4 regions of the Desulfosporosinus burensis genome follow, and region 1 is predicted to be linked to each of the others. Evidence: riboswitches for the same ligand, from Rfam matches in the RefSeq annotation. Region 1 holds a riboswitch; each other region holds the start of a gene.
The links. Region 1 has a riboswitch for cyclic di-AMP ahead of eam (glutamate 2,3-aminomutase). Riboswitches for the same ligand answer to the same signal wherever they lie in the genome.
Positions count from the first base shown of each region.

Region 2: linked by a shared signal. The riboswitch ahead of ACYQ3Q_RS04785 (C40 family peptidase) and the one ahead of eam (glutamate 2,3-aminomutase) in region 1 are both predicted to bind cyclic di-AMP.
Region 3: linked by a shared signal. The riboswitch ahead of ACYQ3Q_RS00295 (C40 family peptidase) and the one ahead of eam (glutamate 2,3-aminomutase) in region 1 are both predicted to bind cyclic di-AMP.
Region 4: linked by a shared signal. The riboswitch ahead of ACYQ3Q_RS11970 (C40 family peptidase) and the one ahead of eam (glutamate 2,3-aminomutase) in region 1 are both predicted to bind cyclic di-AMP.

Region 1 covers NZ_BAAHYN010000016.1:3,578-8,047, reverse strand. Annotated here, with positions in the region: gene ACYQ3Q_RS23430 (NAD(P)H-hydrate dehydratase) at 1-1,328, opposite strand, end outside; gene acpS (holo-ACP synthase) at 1,416-1,772, opposite strand; gene ACYQ3Q_RS23420 (TrkA C-terminal domain-containing protein) at 1,788-2,387, opposite strand; cyclic di-AMP (ydaO/yuaA leader) riboswitch at 2,528-2,645, shown strand; gene eam (glutamate 2,3-aminomutase) at 2,783-4,030, shown strand; gene mnmL (tRNA modification radical SAM protein MnmL/YtqA) at 4,307-4,470, opposite strand, start outside.
Region 2 covers NZ_BAAHYN010000002.1:374,320-378,789, reverse strand. Annotated here, with positions in the region: gene ACYQ3Q_RS04790 (hypothetical protein) at 214-579, shown strand; gene ACYQ3Q_RS04785 (C40 family peptidase) at 630-2,033, opposite strand; cyclic di-AMP (ydaO/yuaA leader) riboswitch at 2,036-2,172, opposite strand; gene ACYQ3Q_RS04780 (prohibitin family protein) at 2,329-3,165, opposite strand; gene ACYQ3Q_RS04775 (XdhC family protein) at 3,446-4,470, opposite strand, start outside.
Region 3 covers NZ_BAAHYN010000001.1:48,457-52,926, forward strand. Annotated here, with positions in the region: gene ACYQ3Q_RS00280 (sensor histidine kinase) at 1-323, shown strand, start outside; gene ACYQ3Q_RS00285 (hypothetical protein) at 373-849, opposite strand; gene ACYQ3Q_RS00290 (CopZ family metallochaperone) at 1,211-1,423, opposite strand; gene ACYQ3Q_RS00295 (C40 family peptidase) at 1,757-2,557, opposite strand; cyclic di-AMP (ydaO/yuaA leader) riboswitch at 2,562-2,702, opposite strand; gene ACYQ3Q_RS00300 (multicopper oxidase family protein) at 2,894-3,787, shown strand; gene ACYQ3Q_RS00305 (peptidase) at 4,146-4,470, opposite strand, start outside.
Region 4 covers NZ_BAAHYN010000006.1:103,300-107,769, reverse strand. Annotated here, with positions in the region: tRNA gene ACYQ3Q_RS11980 (tRNA-Leu) at 1-45, shown strand, start outside; partial or broken gene ACYQ3Q_RS11975 (sensor histidine kinase) at 109-1,187, shown strand; gene ACYQ3Q_RS11970 (C40 family peptidase) at 1,372-2,172, opposite strand; cyclic di-AMP (ydaO/yuaA leader) riboswitch at 2,178-2,317, opposite strand; gene ACYQ3Q_RS11965 (hypothetical protein) at 2,508-2,726, opposite strand; gene ACYQ3Q_RS11960 (multicopper oxidase domain-containing protein) at 2,998-3,381, shown strand; gene ACYQ3Q_RS11955 (LysM peptidoglycan-binding domain-containing protein) at 3,671-3,823, opposite strand; gene ACYQ3Q_RS11950 (peptidase) at 4,194-4,470, opposite strand, start outside.

The sequences.
Region 1 (4,470 bases):
CGACCATCCGGTGAGGCAATAATGGTCACAGAACCCTTTAAGACGACCACTGCTTCCCACTCAACCGCTTTTGCCACCGTAATGTCCAAGCGATTGCGTTCGACATCTTCAACACTACATTGACATAGTCGGGCCATCTCACCCGGATGGGGTGTAAGAATCAAAGGCCCTCGCCCACTTCTCAACCCTAGTAAGCTAGGCTCCGCAGCGACTAAATTAAGCGCATCCGCATCCAAGACAACCGGACAGCTTAGATTTCTGAGGATTTCTTCGAGCACTGGGATAAATTGCGGATTCTGACCTAAGCCAGGACCCATCGCAAGAGCCTGCGCGTTTCTAGACTGCCTATTAATCACTGACCAAGCTTCTTCATTTAGGTAATCCTCTCCAGGAGCGTGCCAAACGGTTGCCTCTGTAAGGCAGGCATCTACATCGTTGGCAATTCCCTCTGCAGTCACGATTTGCAACAGTCCAATCCCACTACGCAAAGCACCCCGTCCTGCCAGAACCGCGGCTCCGCTCATCCCCTTAGACCCTGCCACAAGAATCCCTTTGCCATGGGTTCCTTTGTGACCTTTTAGTTGACGTACAGGAAGACTAGTGCGTATATCCTCATCCATCAAGACAAACGTCGATATTCCTTCATCTTCTAAGTATGCTTCGGGAATAGAAATCGGATCCACTATAACCCGTCCACAATAATCTGGGCCTTCACCGAGAAAAAGACCCCATTTCGGGAGTCCAAAAGTAACAGTGGCTTGGGCGCGGACCGCTGTACGGTAAACATTACCCGTATTGGCCTCTACCCCACTGGGGATATCGATGGAAATCACCCATCCTGGAGAACGGTTTACTTCGTCCACATATTCTTCTATTAAGCCTGGCAAAGCACCACGCAAGCCAATTCCATAAAGTGCATCCACGGCAACATCTGCTTGAGCGAGTGCTAAACGTGTTAAGCGGCGTTGCTCTTGTCCTTTAATCACGAACAATTTTCCGCTAGTACCTTGATATAGACGTAAATTTAAAGCAGCATCTCCTTTAAGTTCCTCAAGTCCAGCAAATAACAAAACGGTAACATCCATGCCCTGGAACACAAGATGGCGTGCAACAGCTAAGCCATCTCCGCCGTTATTACCCTTTCCAGCTAGAATCACTGCTTTTCGTCCACTTAATTCTCTCTGCTCTTGATGATTAAGAAGATTACGTCGAATCTCTTCAACGACTGCCCAGGCTGCATTTTCCATCAGGAGCAAACTGGGGATACCATAATGATGAATCGCTTTTTCTTCGATCTGACGCATTTGTTCTGCGCTGACCACACGCACATTCCCCACCCCGGTTCTCTCTCAATTTAAGACTTCACTTGTACTTCTTATGCTGTAGGGATCCATGAATTGCCCCTAGCTTTTCGTTCAGCTTAATATCGCAAAGGCCATCGCTTGGGTTCGATTATGGGTCAAGCTTACCCTTACTTGGGACCCGCCCCTAGCTCTGACTTGATTCATAGCTCTAGAACTGAGATAGACCAGAGGCTCTCCGCTTAAATCATTCAATATTTCTATATCGTGCCAAGATAAGCCGCTAAGCCCCGTCCCTAACGTCTTTAGAATAGCCTCTTTGCCAGCAAAACGAGCAGCATAACTCTGGATGCCTTTTCCCAGTAAGTTGTCACGCTCTTGGATTGTGAAAAGACGCTCAAACAATTTAGGTTGCCTCTTATAGGCCTGAACGACTCGTTCTATTTCAATAATATCAATACCTGGATACATGGTGCCTACTCCAAATCATAGAATTAACTTTAATTTTTGCTGACCCTCAGCTGAGCCAGCTACCAGTAAGACATCTTCTCCCCGAAGGACAAACCCTGTCTCCGGTGAAAACTGCTCAAGGCCGTCTCGAACCACCGCTACAATGGTGGTTCCTGTACGCTCCCGGATTTTCAATTCTTTCAAGGTCTTGCCAATGGCCGGTGAGCTTTTTCCGATTTCTACTTCTCCGATATCCATCCAACGAGACATTAAACGATCTGAATAACCTAAAAACTTGTTCAGATGACTTTCAATCTTTAAGTCATTTTCACGCCTTTGATCCATCAGCTTTTTCAAATCTTCTACAAAGACCTGAATTTCTCCTTTTTGATCAAAGGATTTAACAAATTTTTCAGCCATAGCTTTCGATGTTACCGTAATCCCTACGCCTTGACTGACCATCACCACACCGACATTTTGCAAAACGGCGATGGCCCGACGAATAGTTTCTGGTGATACATTATACCGCCCTGCTAAAGTAGAACGGCCATGTATCCTTACTCCCTCATGGTACTCTCCCATCATAATGGCGTGGGCTATGTCAATGGCGATTTCTTGATAACGTGCATGGTCCAATACGTTCAACCCCTTATCGTACTTCCTGGTTCGAATTTCCAATCAATTTCATTCTATTATAACATAGCCAACATCAGCTGACATCATGCTATTGACGGGTAACAACTTATATGCTATTATTAGGTTGTTAGTAAAAAATGTTATATTAACTGCTGAATTTCCCAAAGGGAAAACGGGGGAAGCATTCTTGGGGTGAATCGCCGTAGAGTATGCGCTCGCACCCGACAGCAAACCTCGTAGGCGTTGAAACACGTTTAGCGTGATATTCTGCGTTCTTACCGTTTGGGAGCCGTTATATAGAATCGGTTCTTTTTTATTTGAAAAAGAACCTCTGTTATCCCCCCAGGCCAAACTAAGGAACCAATTTGGAAATCTAATTTCAAGGAGGGATATAAATGTCCGTTCAACTACAAAACCGTCCCGATACCTTTCGGCAATATGCACTGAAGCGAGCAGAAGAACTTAAACAAATGATTACCCCATATTTAACCCAATCGGAGACTATTCCGACTGGATCCGTTTGTTCAGAAATGTTCGAAACTCGTCGAGCAAAGATTCTAAGCTATTTCGGCGCAACGCCTGAAGACTGGGAAAACTGGCATTGGCAAATGACGCACAGAATATCAGATTCCCATGTCCTGAATTCGTTACTACCCTTAACAGCTGAGCAACGTATAGAACTTGAACGTGTTGGGAAAACCTTTCGCTGGGCTGTATCTCCTTATTATCTGAGTTTAATGGATGATACTGATCCCTTTGATCCTATTCGGCTACAAGGATTACCCACCCAAGCAGAACTTTTTGATAATTTTGGTGAAGAAGATCCCATGGGAGAGGCAATTACATCGCCTGCTGCCAGCATAACACGGCGTTACCCAGATCGTTTAATCATCAACGTCACTAACATGTGTGCTATGTACTGCCGACATTGTCAACGCAGACGGAATATTGGGGAAACAGATACCCATTCTCCGCGCCATCAGCTTAAAGAGGCACTGGACTACATTCGGGCAAACCCCGAAATCCGAGATGTCTTAGTGACCGGAGGAGATGCCTTACTACTCAGTGATCTAACCTTAGATTGGCTTCTCGGAGAACTCCACGCTATCCCCCATGTAGAAATCAAGCGCCTTGGGACGCGGGCTCCAGTCACCCTACCCATGCGCATTACGGATGAATTATGCACAGTCCTGGCAAAATACCCTCCTATCTACATTAATACTCAGTTTAACCACCCCAAAGAAGTCACAAAAGACGCTAAAGATGCGGCCGACAAACTTATTGCAGCCGGTGTGGTCCTAGGGAATCAGGCGGTTTTACTCAAAGGTATCAATCATCAGCCAGAGGTAATGAAAAAACTTAATCATGAATTGCTGAAAATCAGGGTTCGCCCCTACTATATCTTCCATGCTAAAAATGTCAAAGGAACCCGCCATTTCGTTCCCAGAATCCAAGACGGAATTGCAGTTATGGAACAGTTGCGTGGGCATACGTCTGGACTTGCCGTGCCAACTTATATTATTAATGCCCCTAAAGGTGGAGGCAAAACACCCATTTCTCCTCAATACCTTGTGTCCCTTGATGAAAACAAAGCAGTTTTGCGTACTTGGGAAGGAAAGCACATCCAGTATGAGACACCTTAATGAATAGGAAACCCACTCTTGAAAGGAGCTATGCAACATGACAGAACGTCTTAATAATGACCAAATAACCCAACGGATTATGGATACAAATTCAGATCTGAAACGATATTTGAACTTAGCTCCTAGCTTCAATATAACCCCATCCACCCCTAAACCTACGAGCAGCTCTAAAGCATTTGGTTCCTACCAACCTTTGCCCTTACGGCCTCCTCTGAGGCCATAATCTCATGTACTCTCCTCTTTCTGGCGATCTTTCGAGATCGCTATTTTTTTTGTTTATACCTGCTTTTTTCCTTGCCATGAATCTCGCCGCTCTAACTCAGCATCGATAGCATTGAGAACCTCCCATTTTTTACGGCTCCAAAGAGGTCCAATCAGATCATCAGGTGGGCCGTCACCCGTAAGGCGATGAATAACTATCTCTGGTGGTAGAATCTCTA
Region 2 (4,470 bases), on a different contig from region 1:
ACGAGATTTTGGGCTGCTAGCATTGCTATATCAAAGATTATTGTAAGATTATATACCTGTCCTATATTATAGGGTAACTATTTCACACGGAGTCAATCGAAAATTATGGAAGTGACTTTGGCCTTTCATCTATTCTTTGGTTGAAGAATAATAATGTTATTCTAATAACTTGGGTTAAAAAACACGTTGAAAAAACCAATGAGAGGGTTTATAGTGAATGATGTTTATTGGCAAGGGGACTTCCTCAAGCCATCTGGAAATAGAAGGGACGGGAAAACCATGATCGTCATGGCGAAAATTCTAAGCACCTTGATCCTCGTTGTTTGGCTTCTGAGGAGGCGCGTTCAAATCGGGCATGCTATGCTAGCAGGTTCGATTATCTTATTCTTAATTGCTTCGCCCACGTGGGAAAAAGCATCTACTTCACTTCAAGCTACCTTACTGGAAATCAGAACCTGGGAAGTCATGTTAGCTATGTTTTTCGTCATGTGCCTTGAGCACCTTCTGCGCACGAGTGGAACCATAGAAGGCTTTATGAAGTCTATGAAAACAATGCTTCGCAGTGATCGCATCACTTAACACTGAGACCGGTTACCACATGGTAACCGGTCTCAGTACATATTCCCTCTCTAATATCTGCGTGCCCCGAGGTAACGGGAGGCGTAAAAGCTATCACTAAGGCTTGATACCTTTACATCACTATTGGGGTTACTGGCATGAACAAAACGTCCTCCTCCGGTATAAATGCCCACATGAGATGCACCCTTAGCATAGGTTGTAAAAAATACTAAATCACCGGGCACAAGACCATCTCTGCCCACTGCAGTTCCGGAGGTGAATTGATCAAAGGATGTACGAGGGAGGGATATCCCAGCACCAGCTAAGACATACTTGGTAAAACCTGAACAGTCAAAGCCACTGCGTGTTGTTCCGCCAAAAACATAGGGCGTCCCTTGCAAGCTAAGGGCGCGATCTACGATGCTTGAAGAATCACCGCTTCCACGAGAAGCAGCGTAAGCGACAGTGACAGGCCGACTATTAGGGCCTTTAGCAATTACTTGATTGACAGGAGCTTGAATGATCTTTTCATCGACTACCTGCTTAGTAACGTCAATACCATTCTTTTGCACATAAGAATATGTAACTAATTTTGAGCCATTACTACCTTGTGTAATGACTTTTGTTTTCCCGTATCCTAAACTGTTATCAGATTTTGTTACGACATCATAGGGAATTGTCTCTGGACCCGAATAGGTTCCCTGACTCACGACAGTAAGATAGGGTGTTGAATCCACAAGCTTAATAATTTGGCCCGGTTGCAACTTTGTATCTTTAGTTGCTCCTGGATTACCGGCTAGTACTTCATCTGTCAACATATTATTTTTGCGGGCAATAAGCCACCAAGAATCGTTGGCTAGGACAGTATAATCCTTTGTCCTTATTTTACCATCAACCAACTTCTTAAAAGCTTGATCAACTTGGATCATTTGATTGGGTTGGACCTCTGTCTCTTCGACATGAACCTCTTCGGCAAAATTAACGGAAGTGACCTTATTTTCCTCACTGGGTTTAACATAATAGGATTCATAGTCTTTAAGAACTTTATCGGAATCTTCTTTGCTGGGTAAAATTGCAATAACAGAACCATCTGCTTCTAACTTATAACCATCAAGATAAAATCCCAATTTATCTTCCAATGTCTGTTCGCTCAAAGCAGAGTCATGATAGACTGTTCGATTTACCCTAACCTTTTCATAGGTAATTTGGTCATGAGTTTTGGCAATCAGCCCGAAGGGCTTGCCATGTTCTTCTAGAATCGTTTCAACCAGATTATTACCCGTATTAACATCACGTACTAAGCCAATCTCTTGACCGTTAATCATTACGACAGCCGCAGAAGTCGTTGTCGAAAGATAATTGGTCAGCCCTCCAGTTAGGATAATTGTAATTGCTAGACCACCGATGACTTTCGGTGATTTCCAAGATATTTTTTGGAGAGTGTTGCGGAAAGATTGTTTGAAATCCAGTTGCATTGTTTTTCACCTTTCATAGCTTACGAGGTTAGTTGACGGATTCGGGCAAGAAGGTGTAAGCCCGACGCGTAAAATACGCGTTTAACCCCATAGTAATATCCCCCGCTCTAGATGAATCTAGATTCAGCTTTATTTTCCCTTTTTAGGGCACATCATAAAATATTCGACGAAATATGCAAATGTCCTTTAAATAAATTTATGTAAAACTTGGTAAAATAGTTCACTTTTCACAAAAAAAAGACCCACACTTCTAGTAAGTGGGGTTTCATGCTTTGCTTAGGTGGGGTGAACGAGTTCACTGAGCATCATTGACATTGATAAAAGGAACGGCGCCGCCAGTAACATTTGGAAGTTTACCATCCCATTTGTCAATGGCTTTAATCTGTGCTTCAATTTCTCTCAGTTTCACAAGTTCCGGGGTAACTTCTTGTTTTTGAAGTCGTAGAGATTCAGCTTCAGCTTTAGCTTGTTCAATCTTTTGCTTTGCCTCGATTTCTATTCTCTGAAGATCAAGATTGGCTTTCAGCGCTTGCTGCTCAGCAATTTGTTTTTGCTCAATCGCGTTATTGAACTCCGGACTAAATTTGAATTCTGTAATGTTAATTTCATCAAGAATCATATAATAAGTGGATAATTTTGACGAGAGTGTCTCTTTGATCTTGGAACTAACTTCTGAACGTTTAGAAATCAGCTCCTCAGCAGTGTATTGGGCGGTAACAGCCTTTACTGCTTCGCCGATGGCGGGATCTACAATTCGATCTCCGTACGATAAACCTACACTTTGATAAAGCTTATTCGCTGCGCTGGGCTCAAGGTGAAAGTTAACTGCGACAGTCGTGGTAACGATTTGTAGGTCCTTTGAAGCGGCCGTTTGATCGGATTGAGATTTTTGGACTCGTACATCAACATGGATCACGTCTTGAATGAAGGGGATCTTAAAATGAATTCCTTCGGTTAAAACGATCGGGCGCACTGCCCCTAATTGAAGAACGATGCCTCTTTGACCTGCATTCACGATGACAAAGGCATTTAGCCCCAAGATAATAAGGATTAGAACCACTAGGCCAGATGTAATAAGGCTTTTACTCATTTTAGGTTTTGGAATCATATTGACAACCTTTGAAGAATCCAGTTGGGTACCCTCCTCTCATTTATATTGAGTAGATCATTTCTGCTTTTCCCGACCTTAGGTAAGATTCCCGCGATATTTATTAGTACTCTTTTTTGCAATAAGTATGACGAATTTATTTGAAAGAGAAGAACGTTTGATGCCGTCTAGAGTCAGTACGAGGTGTAGATATAATACAACTAAATGTAGTAATATAGGATATACCCTCTACATTCGTCCCAACCGAGGAGGAACTAGCTCTAGTCGAGAAGGTTAACCCCAAGCGTATTCGAAATATTGAGTTTTAGTATAAGGATCTTTTAACAGAAATGATTTCAGCTATTATGCTTATGGCAATTTCTGACGGAGTTTGAGCATTAATATCTAAACCTATTGGCGCTCTTAAACGGGTAAGATCTTGCGAAGTATACCCTATTTTTTGCAGGTAGTTTCCAATCGCGGTTATCTTTTTTGTACTGCCCAACATTCCCACATATTTGGTTGAATAGCTGAGGATGTTTTTTAAACAATCGGCATCTGTCTGATGGCTCCAAGTCGCTATGACAACAGAGGTATCACGGTTGGGTAGATAATTTTTGATACCTGTCTCAAAATCACTGCAAATAACCGAGTATGATTCCGCGAAAAACTCAGGTAGAGCATAGGCTGGACGATCATCGATAACAGTCACTTGGAAATCAAGCGAATTTGCATAAAAAGCAACTTCCTTGGCCACATGGCCCGCTCCTAAAATTAGTAACCGCTCTATTTTTAAAGCGGGTTCCACTAACCAACGAGAGTCTTCACTGCCTAAGCCAACAACTTCTGCATGCCTGCAGGAGTATATTTCTTGTAGTTTTTTAACGGAGAGCATTAACCTTGGTTGAGGCAGACCCAATAGCACATTGCCATAAGAATCCAAAATACTCTTAGGGTGCGGGGGAATTAAGGAAGTTACTAGCACAACATCTTTTCCACTCATCTGGAGTTCCTGAGCAATTTGCCAGTAATGATTTCCCTGAACTGGCTCCAATAGAACCTCTATATTGGCCCCACAAATGGCGATTCCAGCAGTAATGGTCTCCTGATTAATCGCTAGGCGATGTATTTCAGTGTTTGATTCACTGTCAGCAGTCGACATTGCCAGTGCCCTTTTAGTGATCAGTTTTTCTGCTGTTCCTCCTCCAATAGTTCCTATTGTTTGGCCAGTTTCCATGACCAACATTTGGGTACCCAGATCACGTGGTGTCGAGCCCTCAGTGTGGATAATCGTCGCAAGGACAGCCTTTACTTGCGTATTTTGAGCATTTATAATGGCTTGCATTATTT
Region 3 (4,470 bases), on a different contig from region 1:
TGGTGCATAATGCTTATCGGTACTCTAACGCAGGCGGTCAGGTTACCGTCGCGCTTACAGAAACACCGGATTTTGCTGAAATTAAGATTACAAACACAGGTTTAGGCATCTCAGAAGACGATCTCCCTTTAATATTCGAGCGTTTTTACCGAGCTGACAAATCTCGAACCCGTGAGACAGGGGGAACCGGAATTGGTCTGGCGCTGGTCCGTCAGATTACAGACCTCCATCAAGGCACGATCACCGTACAGAGTGAAGTCGGGCATGAGACTGAATTCATCGTCCAGCTTCCTAAAGAGATAAAAGTAGTGGCTGAGGATTAGATTTCCTCAGCCACTACTTTTCTTTTTCCATATATCCACGTCTTAGGACTTATCTTCCCATGGATCCCATCATATTGTTGCCGCTTGATTTTTGGGCTGGCTGTTTAGAAACGTTAGAATTGTTCGGTTTGTTCGTTCCAGTCATTCCTTGCGTGTGTTGGGAACTATTCATCTGGTCATTCATTTGAGTGTTCATAGGCATATTTTGCATTTGAGTATTTATCGGCATGTTTTGCATCTGAGTATTTACTGGCATGTTTTGCATTTGATCATTCATGGACACGGCGGAACTCCTTATTTGATCGTAGACATCTGTCTTGGATGGAACTGTTTGATCAGCCTGAGTGGTTTCTACCTGCTCAACTTCGGTGCTTGTGACATCATTGTTGTTCATATAGGCCTGTGCAGTCGAAGCTTTTGGCTGCATTTCCGTGGTATTTTTGCCAATTGTAGCAGCGTTCACGATCCCTGCCAATCCAAGTACCATAACCATTGATAATGAAACCATTAAAACTCTCTTCTTCATAATTCATTCAAATCCTTTCATAATTCGTTGCTGGTGTTTGCTTTGTAACTCTAATACTTGAACCAATTTGTGATTCTCAGTCTGGCTGTCACCTCCTGTAGTCGCTAAAGTATTCGTACACCTGTTTAATTATCGAGGGGTAGGTTCGAAATTTTTTTAAAAGTCGGGTATGAGACTGAATTCATCGTCCAGCTTCCATAAAAGATTAAAATGGCTGAGGAATAGCTCCTCAGCCACTTTAATTAGAACACTTGCAATATCAGATTCACCAACTCATGGACAAAAATCTGTCGCCTCAGTTGATTCTGCCTTAGAATATATATGGATCTCAGCATATTGTTACTCCAGATGTTTGGTCTTATTAACTGTTTATGACTTTATAACCAGCATCTTCTACGGCCTTAATAAGTAATGAACGTTCAGTCGTTCCTAAGACTACTGCTTGTTTACGAGCTAAATCGACTTCTGCTTGAGAAACACCAGGTACATTTGATAACGCTTTCTCAACTGAACTCTTACAGTGACCACAAGTCATTCCCTCAATTTTTAATACAGTACCATCATGTGGATTCAACGCATTCCCTCCAGAATGACCTTTATTTGAATGTCCACAGCAACCACTCATTTCACATCTCTCCTTTATTAGGTAAAATCTTTGGCTTGTTATCTCCCTTAGCAATGAACCAAATATTTCGTACAAACTGGTGTTATGATTCCAAAAATCAGCCTAAAATATCCTTATTTAAGGTTAGATCTTGTATTAACACAATTTCTCTGTTAATTTGATAAAATTATGTTCTAAAAAAATTGAAAATTTCTCATGAAGAAAGAACCCTGATTGATGTTCAGGATCCCTTCTTATATGCAACGCATCCAACTGTCAGGCATTGCTATTCTTACAGTTTTCTTATCGAATCCGTCGAGCGCCTAGATAACGTTTTGCCCAATAGCTATCCGACAAGCTCTGAATATCTACTCCTTTACTAGCAGCTCCGATTGTACGCCCTCCACCAATATATATCCTCACATCCGTAGCACCTGGGGCATAGGTTTGGAAAAAAACGAGATCTCCAGGTCTTAACTCATTACGGCTGACAGGTGTGCCAAGTTTGTACTGATCGGCGGCAACTCGAGGTAGAGTAATCCCGGAAGCTTTGAACACATATTGCACAAATCCGGAACAATCAAATCCTTTTAGACTCGTTCCGCCCCAAACATAAGGAATCCCTTGTAAACTTAGGGCACGGCTAATGAGCTTGTCCACATCTAAACTTCCCCTAGACACTTGGGATACTGGAACCTGTTTAGTCCCAGAGGCCACCTTCTGCGAAGAAGCGCTAGGCTTTTTAACGGTCTGAGGTTTTTGTGTCGTCTTGCCCACCGAAGCTGGAGTTTTCGTTTCAACAGGAGTTGACGTTTGCTTTTCGTCAGGAACATTATTACTTTCAGGTATTTGTGACACGTTCGTTTTGACCTCGATCTTAGGTGTCCAATTAAATGCCTCGCGCATTCTTTGAGAATATACTTTCGATGTAGAAACTGCCAAAGGAGGATTTTTGAGTATGGTAGTTTGTACTGTATCAAACTTTGGGACATCCTGAGAATTGAGCATTGCAGCTTGAGATGGGCTTATCCCCGTTAAGCTGCTTGTCAAAATAACACCCGCAAGGGCAACCCCACTAAACCACTTTTTCTTGGGAATTAACACTAAGTTGTCCACCTTTCTTTGCTTACGAGGTTAGTTGACGGATTCGGGCTAAAGGTGTAAGCCCTACATGTTCTACACATGATTCACCCCACATGAAATCCCCCGTTCTGAGCATCCAAAAGCTCAGATTCAGCACTTTAATTATTATGTTTCATATTAAAGGTAATGTAAGAATGGAATGAAACGATCTCAACCCCCTTCTGAATACCACTTAATGATACTACACAAATATGAATTTCCCATGAACGAGAATCTCTAATTGACGATCACTTCACGCGAACCTATTCTAAGACTTGAACATATACTTTCCTAAAATGCTAAAGGACGTGAACGGATATGGTGGTCTCGCCAGATCTCCCCAGCTTACCCTTTATTTTGAGAAATGGAGTAAAATACTTTGAGTTAATTGCCCAACCCGTACAACGGGAGATTCTTCCTGGACTCTACATTAATGCTTGGGGATATAATGGTAGTACACCCGGACCGACTATCCATGTTTATCCCGGGGACTTTGTCAATATTCGTGTTTTCAACAGGCTTCCCGAATCAACTAGCGTGCACTGGCACGGTTTAGATGTTCCAAACGTCATGGATGGTGCCCCTGGTATGACAACTAGCCCTGAGATTGGACCCGGAAACTATTTTGACTATCAATTTCAGATTAATAATCCACCCGGTACTCACATGTATCACGCTCATTTGGATGCGCTGCGTCAGGAAATGATGGGCCTACAAGGCGGCCTGATTATTTTGGAACCAGACCAACCAAGCTGCGTTCATCGTGATTACTTCCTCATGTTCCAAGAGTTCCATGTCGACAAACAGCCCATGCGCGGATATACACCCGGTGTCTATGATCTCGATCCTTACAATATGGACTATAATTTCTTTACAATTAATGGGCGATGTTTTCCAGACACCACGCCACTAGAAGTCTGTACTGGTGAGAATGTTCGAATTCGTTTGAGTAATGCCATGGAAACCGCCCACCCAATCCATCTCCACGGCCATCAATTCTATGTAACCGCTTCTGATGGTAACAGGATTTCTCCCGGTCAACAACTTTTGCGAAGCAATATATTAGTCGCTTCTGGGGATACCTGGGATATTGAGTTTTCGGCCAATAATCCCGGCCAGTGGCCTTTTCACTGCCATATACCGCACCATATGACCAATAACATGTCTAAATCGGGAGGCGGGATGATGACAACGGTTCTTTATAAACAGTGAACTCGTTCAGCTAAAGCTGAACATCAAGGCTTCAGGTACGAAAGCCTCCGGTGGAGGGTTTCGCCGAAGGCGCAGAGCCAGTGACGAATACTTTAGCGCCGTAGGATGAGTATCGCCGAAAGCACACAGTCCTGAACGAATACATTCGCGCTGAGGATTGGTTTCGCCGAAGCCGTCTATCCTATAAGGAACACTTCGCGGCGAAGGATTGACTCTAACCCCACCTGAAGTTTACGAAGAACTTGCTAGATAACAAACAACGGTATATCTGAGAGAATAGCTGTTAGCTTAATAATAAAAGGGCAGTTTCTCCCAGGGGTAACTGCCCTTTTGTTGCTTTCGCTGGCTAATTCCCTTATTACTTTGCGTCAATAGTATTTAGAATCGGTCCCTGCCAGTTTTCAAACCAAACCTGACCCGTGTATCCATTAACATCAAGTTCCGCGTAATCCTTACCATCTTTCTGAATCATAAATTCATAGTAACCAGGCGCTAGTTCTGGTTTTCCGATTGAATATCCTTGGCCCAATTTGGTTACGAACTCTTGAGCACTCTTCGTGGCCTGTTCTTCGCTGACTGTAACCGCCCCGTTATTTCCCCAATTCATATGTCCATATTTTGTATTCCACATAATATTTGGACCCATGTCAGTTATGATCTGTCCGCCATTCTTGTAAACCATA
Region 4 (4,470 bases), on a different contig from region 1:
AGTGTTCGCAAGGACGTGGAGGTTCAAGTCCTCTTGACCGCACCACTTGATATCAAAGGCCTTCGGGCCTTTTTTCTTTTGCCTTTGTTGACTTTTTCCGGTGGTATGAACATGGGTATGAGTATGGGTATGTCCACCTATTCCACGACTTGTTGAAAAACAAAAAGCTTTACTGTGTCAGGACCCCTCGGGACTTTAGCCACTGCAGAGGTCCGCTACCCAGCAACCGCACAGATTCTCAATCCCCAAGATGTCCACTTCCAATCCGCAGTCTTCCGCTCTCTGCTCTTCGCAGGAGGATTGGCGCTTCTATTTGGGATTATTCTCAGTTACTTTACAAGCCGCCAACTCGTCGCTCCGCTGAGACGATTAATGCAAGCAGCCAATCGTATTGGACATGGGCACCTCGACGAACGCGTTGACCTTCGCTCTAAAGACGAAGTAGGGCAACTGGCGAACGCTTTTAATGCGATGGCAGATAATTTGGACCGCCAAGAAACCCTCCGCAAACAGTTTACCGCCGATATCGCCCACGAACTGCGCACCCCCTTAACCTCGATCAAAAGCTATATTGAAGGCTTCCAAGACAACGTTCTTCCAGCTAATCAAGAAAATCTTTCCTCCATTCATGAGGAGATTGACCGATTAGTTGACTTGTCCAGCGATCTTAAAGACTTAAATGTTGCTGAAATCGGTGCTTTACAGTTAATCCTCGAACCTGTGGACTTAAAGCATCTTCTTGAAAAAATTATTCGCAGTCTCAACCCCCTCATCCATGAAAAAGAATTAACTCTAAATTGGAACACCGCTAAGGAACCTGTGACTATGTACGGGGACGAGCGCCTTCTGACCCGACTATTTTTACAATCTAGTGCATAATGCCTATCGGTACTCCAACTCAGGCGGTCAGATTACCGTTGCCCTTACACAAACGCCGGATTATGCAGAAATTAAGATTAGAAACACGTATGGGCATCCCTAAAGACGATCTCCCTTTAATATTTGAACGATTTTACCGGGCCGATAAATCTCGGACCCGCGAGACAGGGGGAACTGGAATTGGTCTGGCGCTGATCCGCCAGATTACGGACCTCCATCAAGGCACGATCGCCGTACAGAGTGAAGTCGGGCGTGAGACTGAATTCATTGTCAAACTTCCTAAAAAGATAGAAGTGGCTGAGGAATAGTTCCTCAGCCACTTCTATTAGAACATTTGCGATATCAGATTCACCAACTCATGGACAAGAATCTGTTGCCACAGTTAAATCTGCCTTAGAATATATATGGATCTCAGCTTATTGTCATTAACTATTTACGACTTTATAACCAACATCTTCTACGGCCTTAATAATTAATGGACTGAATTTTTTCTTATTGAATCCGTCGAGCGCCTAGATAACGTTTTGCCCAATAGCTATCCGACAAACTCTGAATATCTACTCCTTTACTAGCAGCTCCGATTGTACGCCCTCCACCAATATATATCCTCACATCCGTAGCACCAGGGGCATAGGTTTGGAAGAAAACGAGATCTCCGGGTCTTAACTCATTACGGCCGACAGGTGTGCCAAGTTTGTACTGATCTGCAGCAACTCGAGGTAGTGTAATCCCGGAAGCTTTGAACACATATTGCACAAATCCTGAACAATCAAATCCTTTCAGACTCGTTCCGCCCCAAACATAAGGAATTCCTTGTAAACTTAAGGCACGGCTAATGAGCTTGTCCACATCTAAACTTCCCCTAGACACTTGGGATACTGGAACCTGTTTAGTCCCAGAGGCCACCTTCTGAGAAGGAGCGCTGGGCTTTTTAACGGTCTCCGGTTTTTGGGTCGTCTTTCCCACCGAAGCCGGAGTTTTCTTTTCAGCAGGAGTTGACGTTTTCTTTTCGTCAGGAACATTATTACTTTCAGGTATTTGTGCCACGTTCGCTTTGACCTCGATAGCAGGTGTCCAATTAAATGCCTCACTCACTCTTTGAGAATATACTTTCGATGGGGAAGCTGACGAAGGAGGATTTTTGAGTAAGGTAGTTTGCACGGATCTAACCATTGGAACATCCTGAGAATCGAGAATTGCAGCCTGAGAAGGGGCTACCCAAGTCAAACTACTTGATAAAAGAACACCTGCAAGAGCGACCCCACTAAGCCATTTTTTCTTGGGAATTAACACTCAGTTTATCCACCTTTCTTTGCTTACGAGGTTAGTTGACGGATTCGGGCTAAAGGTGTAAGCCCTACATGTCCTGAACATGATTCACCCCACATGAAATCCCCCGTTCTGAGCTTATGAAACTCAGATTAAGCATCTTACCTTTATTAAGTTTGTTTCAAAGAGTGTAATTTTAGAGTGATCTACTTTGCATTTGGCATAACGTATGAAACCCTCCTTCCCCTGCCACTTACAAAGAACAATCTTAACCTCCTAGTAAACACCCTTAATGATACTACACAACTATGAATTTCCTATGAACGCGGAACCCAACTTGAAAAGGGCAGTTACGCTCTTTAACCCATTATTTTTTTCTTCACCGCCGGGATAACGATCGGCATTAAGACAATCATACTCAAGGTGAAAACCCAAATCATGCCCCGCATCCTAGCCACAGCAGTATAGGTATTTCCGTTCAACCAAGTGATGACCAGAAAAATAAGAGTTATAGCCAGCGAAAGTGCTGTATAGACCACTGAAGACTGCCTAGCGGCTTTTGCTTCTAACTCGCTCATAGTAATACCTCCTCCTTAGTGTGCTGTTTTCATCTGTTCTCTCCGGAACGATGGTTGGTAGCGTTTTAAAAGAAGCGTGTTCATCGTCACGGATACCGAACTCATGGCCATAAAAAGGAAGCTAGTTCTGGGCTAACCAGAAGTCCTGTGAAAGGATACAGAATACCGGCGGCCAAGGGAATCCCTGTGTTATTGTAAACGAATGCCCATCCCAAGTTCTGTTTAATCCATTCCCACGCCAAGCATGCCCACTAGCCCTGGGGGACATGATATGACGGCTATGCCCATGCCAGCCACTGAACCCGGTTCTGAGGATAGCATGGTTCGCTGGACCATTAACGGCAAGTCCTATCCCGATACTGACCCTATAGAAGTAAAGTTAGGTCAGGTTGTTAAAATTCGTTTGTGGAACAAGGATGTAACTACAGCAGAAAAAATGGATCATCCTATTCACATTCACGGAACCGGGTTCCAGATTGTTTCTTTGAACGGTAGAAAACCCGAGCGAGAGACTAGGAAGGATACTCTTAATGTGCCTGCCGGCGAGTATGTGGATATTGCCTTCACCATGACTAATCCAGGAACGTGGATGCTGCACTGCCATATACTTGACCATGAGGATGGCGGTATGATGACAAGTATAGTGGCAAAATAAGTTAAAGTCGCCCGATAAGTTTGCTACGCTTGTGTTTAATTCGTGCTGATGTTTACCCATATAGTGGCAGGCCATGCGTTACCACTATTACTACAGTTATGCTTTAACCATCCACTTTTTGTGCGTCTCCAAACGGTTATTCTCTAAAGGAAGCAGTTGGAGGAAAAAAGGTTGATTCTACTGTTAAAAATTGCAATGATCTGGGCCAGATGAAGTAACTTTAAGGGGATGCCTTTGTGAGACACCCCCCTTAAAGTTACGGATTTTTTAGATTCTTGATTAAAATTTGTTAATGAACTTTTAATCTCTGACCTACATATATCAGATCAGGATTCTTTATCGAAGGATTAATGTGAAGCAAATGATGAACGGTAGTGTGGTGGTGATGAGCAATTTTCCAAAGGGTATCCCCTTGCTTTACAGTATGAAACATCATCTTCATGGTCAGCACTCCTTTTACCAATTTGATCCATAATATTCTAGGCAAAATTAAGAAGTGCACGGCCATATATAACATTATATTTATTCTACATTAACAAAGGAAGTTTCCGAGATTTTAGATTGCTCCGTGGAGTTAGTAAAATGGCGATTACACAAAGCCCGGCTATCTCTGCGTAAAACGTTAAACAATAATACGAACTATAAAAACTTAGGTACCATAACCTTGAACAGGTTTGGACTAGAATAAGACAATGACAGTACACTCTTTATACATTTATTTCTTATGTCTAATCCCATAACGATGCCAAAAGGACAATTTCTCCCTGAAGGAGTCACTGCCCTTTTGTTGCTTTCGATGGCTAATTCCCTTTTTACTTTGCAGCGATAGTATTAATAATAGGTCCCTGCCAGTTTTCGAACCAAGCCTGACCCGTATATCCATTAACATCAAGTTCCGCGTAATCCTTACCGTCTTTCTGAATCATGAACTCATAGTAACCAGGCGCTAGTTCTGGTTTCCCGATTGAATATCCTTGGCCCAATTTGGCTACGAACTCTTGAGCGTTATTCGTAGCTTGTTCTTCACTGACCGTAACCGCCCCGTTATTCCCCCAATTCATATGTCCATATTTTGTATTCCACATAATA